DNA from 2 places in the Pseudomonas spartinae genome. Region 2 is predicted to be linked to the other one. Evidence: predicted binding sites of a transcription regulator. Region 2 holds the regulator's gene; the other holds the start of a gene.
What was found. Region 2 encodes FliA, which starts transcription of late flagellar genes. Its sites were predicted from a motif close to CTAAAGTTTNNNNNNNNNNNGCCGNTAA; they were not measured.
Positions count from the first base shown of each region.

Region 1: the regulator FliA is predicted to act here: its motif matches at 1,536-1,563, upstream of ACN8M7_RS21320 (methyl-accepting chemotaxis protein).

Region 1 covers NZ_CBDAMB010000011.1:121,767-125,953, reverse strand. Annotated here, with positions in the region: gene ACN8M7_RS21325 (Na+/H+ antiporter family protein) at 172-1,491, shown strand; gene ACN8M7_RS21320 (methyl-accepting chemotaxis protein) at 1,607-3,289, shown strand; gene ACN8M7_RS21315 (LysR substrate-binding domain-containing protein) at 3,291-4,187, opposite strand, start outside.
Region 2 covers NZ_CBDAMB010000005.1:293,861-298,047, reverse strand. Annotated here, with positions in the region: gene ACN8M7_RS14055 (protein phosphatase CheZ) at 8-796, opposite strand; gene ACN8M7_RS14050 (chemotaxis response regulator CheY) at 816-1,190, opposite strand; gene fliA (RNA polymerase sigma factor FliA) at 1,290-2,036, opposite strand; gene fleN (flagellar synthesis regulator FleN) at 2,033-2,863, opposite strand; gene flhF (flagellar biosynthesis GTPase FlhF) at 2,955-4,187, opposite strand, start outside.

The DNA of each region.
Region 1 (4,187 bases), on a different contig from region 2:
GTTATCGGTACAGGGCCCGCGTTCTTGATCGATGTGGGGCTTGGTCGGAATTATGCACGTATTGATTGATATTATGAACGTATGCTCGTTTTGACAGGCTAGGCCGCGTGCGGCAGAGTACGCGGCTTTTTGCGCCGGTCTTGCCGGCACGCACTGCAGGTGGAATGTTCTATGAATGCTGTAATCGCCGCGGTCGGCGTCATGCTGATCCTCAGTCTCTGCCGCGTGCATGTGGTCGTGGCGCTGATCGTCGGAGCGCTGGTCGGTGGTCTGCTCGGCGGCCTGGGCATCGAGGGCACCCTGCAGGCGTTCAATCAGGGGCTCGGTGGCGGGGCGACGGTGGCGTTGTCCTATGCGCTGCTCGGCGCGTTCGCGGTCGCCATCGCCAGGTCAGGCCTGGCTCATGCCCTGGCGGACAAGGCACTGGCGCTGGTTGGCAAGCAGCAGGACGGTGCCGGAGGGGCGCTGAAGTGGCTGCTGATCGGCTTGCTGCTGGCGGTGGCGATCTCCTCGCAGAACCTGCTGCCCATCCATATCGCGTTCATCCCGCTGCTGGTGCCGCCGCTGCTCTATGTGCTGAGCAAGTTGCAACTGGACCGCCGGCTGATCGCCTGCGTGCTGACCTTCGGTCTGATTACGCCGTATATGTTCCTGCCGGTTGGCTTTGGCGGCATTTTCCTCAACGAGATCCTGCTGGCCAACGTTGCCAAGTCCGGTGTTGATGTCACCAGCATCAGCATCACCCACGCCATGGCCATTCCGGCGCTGGGCATGTTTTTCGGACTGCTCGTCGCGGTGCTGTTCAGCTACCGCGGCAAGCGGGTCTATGACCTGGAGAAGGTCGCGCAGAGCGAGCGCGTGGACGTGCAGTACAACCCGCTGAGCCTGCTGGTCGCCGGGCTGGCCATCGCCGCGGCGTTCATCGTGCAGCTGTGGCTGGACTCGATGATCATCGGTGCGCTGGTCGGTTTCGTCATCTTTTCGGTTTCCGGCGTGGTGCGCTGGAAAGAGGCGGACGGCCTGTTCACCGAAGGCATGAAGATGATGGCCATGATCGGCTTCATCATGATCGCCGCTGCCGGTTTCGCCGAGGTGATGAAAACCACCGGTGAGGTAAGGGCACTGGTGGACAGTGCGGCAGAATTGATCGGCCATAACAAGGCGGTCGGCGCACTGCTGATGCTGCTGGTCGGGCTGCTGGTGACCATGGGCATCGGCTCCTCCTTCTCGACGGTGCCGATCATTGCCGCGATCTTCGTGCCGCTGGGCGTGCAACTGGGTTTCAGCCCACTGGCAATCGTCTGCATCGTCGGGACTGCCGGCGCCCTGGGCGATGCCGGATCGCCAGCGTCGGATTCCACACTCGGGCCAACCTCAGGTCTGAACGCCGATGGCCAGCACAACCATATCTGGGACAGCGTGGTGCCCACTTTCCTGCACTACAACCTGCCACTGCTGGTGTTCGGTTGGGCCGGCGCTATGCTGTTGTAGAGAGGCAGGTCTGCGCCGAGTTAAGTTCCTGACGCGATGGGTCGCTTAATTTCTCTGCGGGGCTGCCGATATATCGGTAGCCCCGTTTTTGCTTTCGCACATAAGGACAATAAAAATGCGCCTGACACTGAAAGCCAAGGTCATACTACTTGCGCTGGTTCCCGTCCTCCTCTTCGCCCTGGTGCTCAGCGGCACGGCGGCGCGGGTGCTGCAAAGCATGGCAGCCGATGAGGTCGCCGAGACTCGCGAACGTCTGCTGCAAGAGAAACGCAGTGAGCTGGAGCACTACATCCAGATCGCTCTCGGCTCCGTGAAGGGGCTCTACGATGGCGCGACGCAAGGCGATACGGCCAGTCGCGAGCAGGCCATCGCCATCCTCTCCAAGATCAAATATGGCGCCGACGGCTACTTCTTCGGCCACGATTCCAACGTGGTGCGTCTGTTCCGCGGCGACAGTCCGGTGGATGTCGGCAAGAGCCTGGCCGACCGGCGTGACCCGAACGGTGTGTACATCAACCGTGAGCTGGTCAACGTGGCCAAGAACAACAGCTACTTCGTCAATTACTCCTCGCCGCTGCCGGGCAACGAGGCGGTGATGGTGCCCAAGCTCGCCTACAGCTACTACTTGCCCAAGTGGGACATGGCGGTTGGCACCGCGCTCAATCTGGACGGCGTGGAAGCACGCATCAGCGAAGTGCAGGCCGAGATCGATCGGCGCATCGGCACCATCCTTACCAGTATCGTGATCGTTGCAGCGGTGTTGCTGGTGCTGTTCGGGGTGATCGGCGTGTGGCTGGGCAACGCCTTCCTGCGCCCGTTGCTGCTGATCAAGGCCAACCTCGACGATATCGCCGCAGGCGAGGGCGACCTGACCCGTCGTCTGCCCGTGACCAGCAACGATGAACTGGGGCAGCTGGCTGGCTCCTTCAACCGTTTCGTCGAGAAGGTGCATGGTCTGGTGCGGCAGATCGTCGAAATGACCGGGCAGCTTACCGAGTTGGTGGGGCAGGTTTCCGACCAGGCGCAACGCTCCGAGAAGGCCATGGCGCAGCAGCGTCACGAGACCGACCAGGTGGCCACGGCGATCAATGAAATGTCGGCTGCCGCTCATGAAGTGGCCAAGAGCGCGCAGAGCGCTGCCGAAGCCGCGCAACAGACCGACCGCGAAGGGCAGGCGGCCAAGAGCGTGGTCGACGGCAGCATCCAGCGTATTCACTCGCTGGTGGACGATATCCGCAGCAGTGGTGCATCGCTCGACAGCCTGCAGCAGGACGTGCAGTCCATCGTCAGCGTGCTCGACGTGATCCGCTCCATCGCCGAGCAGACCAACCTGCTGGCGCTGAACGCCGCCATCGAGGCCGCGCGGGCCGGTGAGGCCGGACGCGGTTTCGCCGTGGTCGCCGATGAGGTACGTGCCCTGGCCAGCCGCACTCAACAGAGCACGCAGGAAATCCAGGGCATGATCGACCGCCTGCAGCAAGGTACGCAGCAGTCGGTGACCTCGATGCGTCGCTCCAGCGATGCCGGCGAAGTCACCAGCGAGCAGGCCAACAAGGCCGGCGAATCGCTCGACGCCATTGCCCAGTTGATCGCTACCATCAACGCCATGAACGCGCAGATCGCCAGCGCCGCCGAGGAGCAGACGGCGGTGGCCGAGGAGATCAACCGCAGCGTGCACCAGATCGCGGGGGCTGTGGACAGCGTGGCCGATGAAACCGAACGTGGGGCGCAGACGGCACGCAGCCTGGCTGGCCTGGGCGATCGCCTCGGCGAGTTGGTGCGTCAGTTCCGCATCTGAGTCAGGGCGGGAAGCTCCTGCGGCTGAAGGCATCGCTGAGCAGGTCGATCCAGGCGCGGACTGCCGGCGACATGCCGCGCCTGTGGGTATAGGCCAGCTGGATGTGGCCTTGCGGTACCGTCCACTGCGGCAGCAGGGCGATCAGGCGACCATCGGCCAGTTCCTCGTGGCAATGCGTGGTCGGTAGCAGGGTGATGCCCACGCCGGCCAGCGCCGCGGCCTTGCGCATGGGGAAGTCATCGACCGCCAGGCGCGCTTCCAGGGCAATCTCGCGAAGCTCCTGAGACCTGTCGTGACAGAAGCGCAGATGGATGCGCCGGTCCGCGCCGATGGCGCCCAGGGCCGGCAGTTGCTGCAGGTCTTCCGGTTGCTCCAGGCGCAGCCCGGTGACCAGGTCCGGGCGCGCCACGATATGCGCCCGAGCGGGCAGCAGGCGGCGTGTAATCAGCCCAGGCTCTTCATCATCGACGTTGCGTACACGCAGGGCGACGTCCACCGCTTCGTTGAGCAGGTCTATACGGCGGGTGGTCTGCACCACCTCCAACTGCACCCTGGGGTAGAGAGTCAGAAACTCATTGATCAGCTCGGGCAGCAGGGCCACGCCAGGCGGCGTGGAGAAACGCACCCGGCCGCGCGGCTCGCTGGTCAGCTTGGCCACGGTTTCCTCGGCCTGTTCGGCTTCCAGCAACATGGTCTGGCAATGATGCAGATAGCGTTCGCCGATATCGGTCAGTGCCAGCTTGCGCGTCGAGCGTTGCAGCAAGCGCGCGCCCAGGCGCTGCTCCAGCTCGGCGATGCGCCGCGACAGGCGCGACTTGGGAATGCCCAGCAGGCGCCCGGCTGCAGCGAAACCGCCAGCCTCGACTACCTTGGCGAAATAGAAAAGATCATTGAGGTC
Region 2 (4,187 bases):
GTGCTCCTTAGAACCCTAGGCTGGACAGCAGGTCATCTACATCGTCCTGGCTGGAGGCGACGTCATCACGCTTATCGGCATGAATCTGTGGACCTTCACCCCGCGATGGCTCTTTTAATTTTTCCTGTTCGGTGCGCAGCTCTTCGTGATCGTGCTGAATACCGGCAAAACGGTCGACCTGGCTGGCCATGAGCATCAGCTTGAGCAGGTTGCTTTCCACTTCGGTCACCAGTTGGGTGACACGCTTGATCACCTGACCGGTAAGGTCCTGGTAATCCTGCGCCAGCAGAATGTCGTTGAGGTGGCCGGACAGCTTGGCGCCATCTCGTTCGCTACGGGCGAGAAACAGCTCGACGCGCTTGGCCAGTTCACGGAAACCATCGGCACCGATTTCACGGCGCATGAAGCGACCCCATTCGACGCCCAGGCTCTGCGCCTCGTCGCTCAGGTCATTGACCAGCGGCGCGCTCTGCTCGACCAGATCCATGGTCCGGTTGGCAGCCTTCTCGGTCATGGTTACGACGTAGTTGAGGCGCTCGGTCGCGTCGGCGATCTGCGACAGCTCCTGAGCATGCGGCATGCGCGGGTCGAGCTGAAAATTGACAATAGCGTTGTGCAGCTCACGGGTCAGTTTGCCGACCTCGTGATAAAGACCTCGATCACGAACCTTGTTGAGCTCGTTGATCAGTTGCACCGCGTTGCCGAAGTTACCTTTTTCGAGGCTATCAACCAGCTCACGGGCATTGGTTTTCAGGGACGACTCAAGATCGCCCATCGTGGAATCATCGTGTTCCATAGCACCCTCGCGGCTGACATCAGCCGTTGACCCGCTCGAAGATCTTCTCGATCTTTTCCTTCAGCACCTGGGCAGTGAAGGGTTTGACCACATAACCATTCACGCCGGCCTGAGCCGCCTCGATGATCTGATCGCGCTTGGCTTCAGCGGTCACCATCAGCACTGGCAGATGCTTGAGGCGCTCATCGGCACGCACGGCACGCAGCAGGTCGATACCGGTCATGCCCGGCATGTTCCAGTCGGTCACCAGAAAGTCGAAGCTGCCGCTCTGCAGCATCGGCAGCGCCGAGGTGCCGTCATCGGCTTCCGCGGTGTTGGTGAAACCCAAATCCCGCAAGAGGTTCTTGATGATCCGTCGCATCGTCGAGAAATCGTCAACGATGAGGATTTTCATGTTCTTGTCCAAGTCGACCTCCGTACAGTCCCAAACGTATTGCGCTTGCAACTACGTCCTTTAATCGTGAAACCGCTTCCGCCTGCGAGTACGTCGCCTTCAGCCAGCGCGCCATTCGCTCAACCGTGAACGCAGACGCGCTGCGCATTGGCTGTGCAACTGGCTCACACGTGACTCGCTAACCCCCAGCACTTCACCGATTTCTTTCAAGTTCAGTTCTTCATCGTAATACAGCGCCAGCACGAGGCGTTCACGCTCCGGCAAACCGGCAATGGCATTGGCCAAAGCCGTCTGGAAACGTTCGTCTTCGAGGTCCCGCGAAGGTTCGAGGTGGGTGTGCCCGGCGTCTTCGTGCAACCCGCCGTGCTCGCCGTCCTGCACCAGGTCGTCGAAGCTGAACAGGCGGCTGCCCAAAGTGTCGCCAAGAATGCCGTAGTAATCCTCCAGACTCAATTGGAGTTCGGCCGCAACCTCGTGATCTTTAGCGTCACGTCCGGTTCTCGCCTCTACGGCGCGAATCGCATCGCTGACCATCCGGCTGTTGCGGTGTACCGAACGAGGCGCCCAGTCACCCTTGCGCACCTCGTCGAGCATGGAGCCGCGAATGCGAATACCGGCGAACGTTTCAAAGCTGGCACCCTTGCTGGAGTCGTATTTGCGCGAGGCTTCGAGCAGGCCGATCATGCCGGCCTGAATCAGATCGTCGACCTGCACGCTGGCCGGCAAGCGGGCCAGCAGGTGGTAGGCGATACGCTTGACCAGAGGCGCGTAGCGCTCGATCAGCTGATGCTGGGAATCCTGCGCCTGAGCCTTGTTGTACATACGAAGTCCAGAGGCTGCTGTCATACGGCCGAGTCTGCAGTCGGTTGCTGCACCAGACGCTCGACGAAAAACTCCAGATGGCCACGGGGATTGGCCGGCAGCGGCCAGGTGTCAACCTTCTGAGCTATCGCCTTGAACGCCAGAGCGCACTTGGAGCGAGGGAAGGCTTCATACACAGCACGCTGCTTCTGTACGGCTTTGCGCACGCACTCGTCATAGGGCACGGCACCGACATACTGCAGAGCAACATCGAGGAAGCGATCCGTCACCTTGGTCAGCTTAGCAAAGAGATTGCGACCTTCCTGCGGACTGTGGGCCATGTTGGCCAACACGCGAAAGCGACTGATGCCGTGATCACGGTTGAGCAGCTTGATCAGCGCGTAGGCGTCGGTGATTGAAGTGGGCTCGTCGCACACCACCACGAGGATTTCCTGCGCGGCGCGAACGAAGCTCACTACCGCGTCGCCGATACCTGCCGCGGTATCGATCACCAGCACGTCGAGATTCTCGCTGATATCGCTGAACGCCTGGATCAAGCCGGCGTGCTGCATTGGCGTCAGGCTGACCATACTCTGCGTGCCGGAGGCTGCCGGCACGATGCGGACACCGCCCGGCCCTTGCAACAGCACGTCACGCAGATCGCACTCGCCGGCGATCACATCGGCCAGCGTGCGCTTGGGCGTCAACCCCAACAGAACGTCGACGTTGGCCAGACCAAGGTCGGCGTCCATCAGCATTACCCGGCGACCGAGATCGGCCAGGGCCATGGACAGATTGACCGACACGTTGGTCTTACCGACGCCACCCTTGCCGCCAGTCACCGCAATCACCTGTACGGGATGCATACCCATGTTCTCTTTACACCTTGTCTAACTTCGACTTGGCCGTCAGGCCGTTCACTCCCACACAACCTGCGCGAGAGGGTGCAACATTATCGCCGCTTCAGCCGGCTCGCTGCGTCGGGTTGTGATAGAGGCCGGCGAACATCTGCGCCATGGCATCTTCACTTGGCTCCTCGGCGGCCTGCAAACCTACTGCCCGGCTCACCAGCTGATGGCTGCGCGGCACCTGCAGATTGTCCGGAATCCGCGGTCCGTCTGTCACATAGGCTACCGGCAGTTGCTGGCCTATAGCCAGGCCTAAAACCTCGCCCAGGCTCGCGGCCTCGTCCAGTTTCGTCAGTATGCAGCCTGAAAGGCCACAACGCTTGTAACTATGGTAGGCCGCCTTGAGCACTTGGCTCTGACTTGTTGCAGCCAGTACCAGATAATTTTTTGCCTTGATGCGCGCCGAAGCCAGACTTTCCAGTTGCAGGCGCAAGGCGGGATCGTTGCCCGGCAAGCCGGCGGTATCGACCAGCACCACGCGTTTCTTGGCTAGCGGCGCCAGGGATTGCAGCAGAGACTGCCCCGGATCGACCTGGGTCACCGATACACCGAGGATACGCCCGAGGGTCTTGAGTTGCTCCTGCGCACCGATGCGGAAGCTGTCCATACTGACCAGAGCGACCTGTTGCGAGCCGTACTTAAGCACGTAGCGTGCAGCCAGCTTGGCCAGCGTGGTGGTTTTGCCCATGCCAGCCGGGCCGACCAGAGCGATGACACCGCCCTCCTCCAGTGGCTCGACCTTGGGCGTCTTGATCGCATGCGCCAGATGCGCCAGCAGCATGCGCCAGGCCTGACGCGGCTCGGCAACGCCAGCCACCTTGCTCAGCAGCGCCTGCGACAGTTCGGCGGACAAGCCCATGCGTTGCAGACGACGCCACAGATTGGCCTGTTGCGGACGACGAGTTTGCAGTTGCCCCCAGGCGATGGAGCCCAGTTGCACCTCAATCAGCTCGCGCAGGCCGTGCAGTTCGAAACGCATGGCATCCAGCGCCCGTGGATCGACTGCGGGCGTGGCAGGCGCTGCGGCTTCGACCGGGCGCTGCGGTTTGACCGGCGTTGCCAGCAGCTCGGGTGCCAGCAGCGATTCGTTGGCGAACAGTTGACGATCCTTGCCGCCATCCTGTTCGGCACGCGTGGTCAGCTCGGCCTGGGCGTTGGCAATACGCGCCTGGGTCTTGCGCAACTCGGCCTCCAGCGCGGGATTCGCACGCACCGGCGCCGGCGCCTGGTAGTCCAGCGCAGCAGTCAACTCGACGCCACCGGCGACACGGCGATTGCCGATGATCGA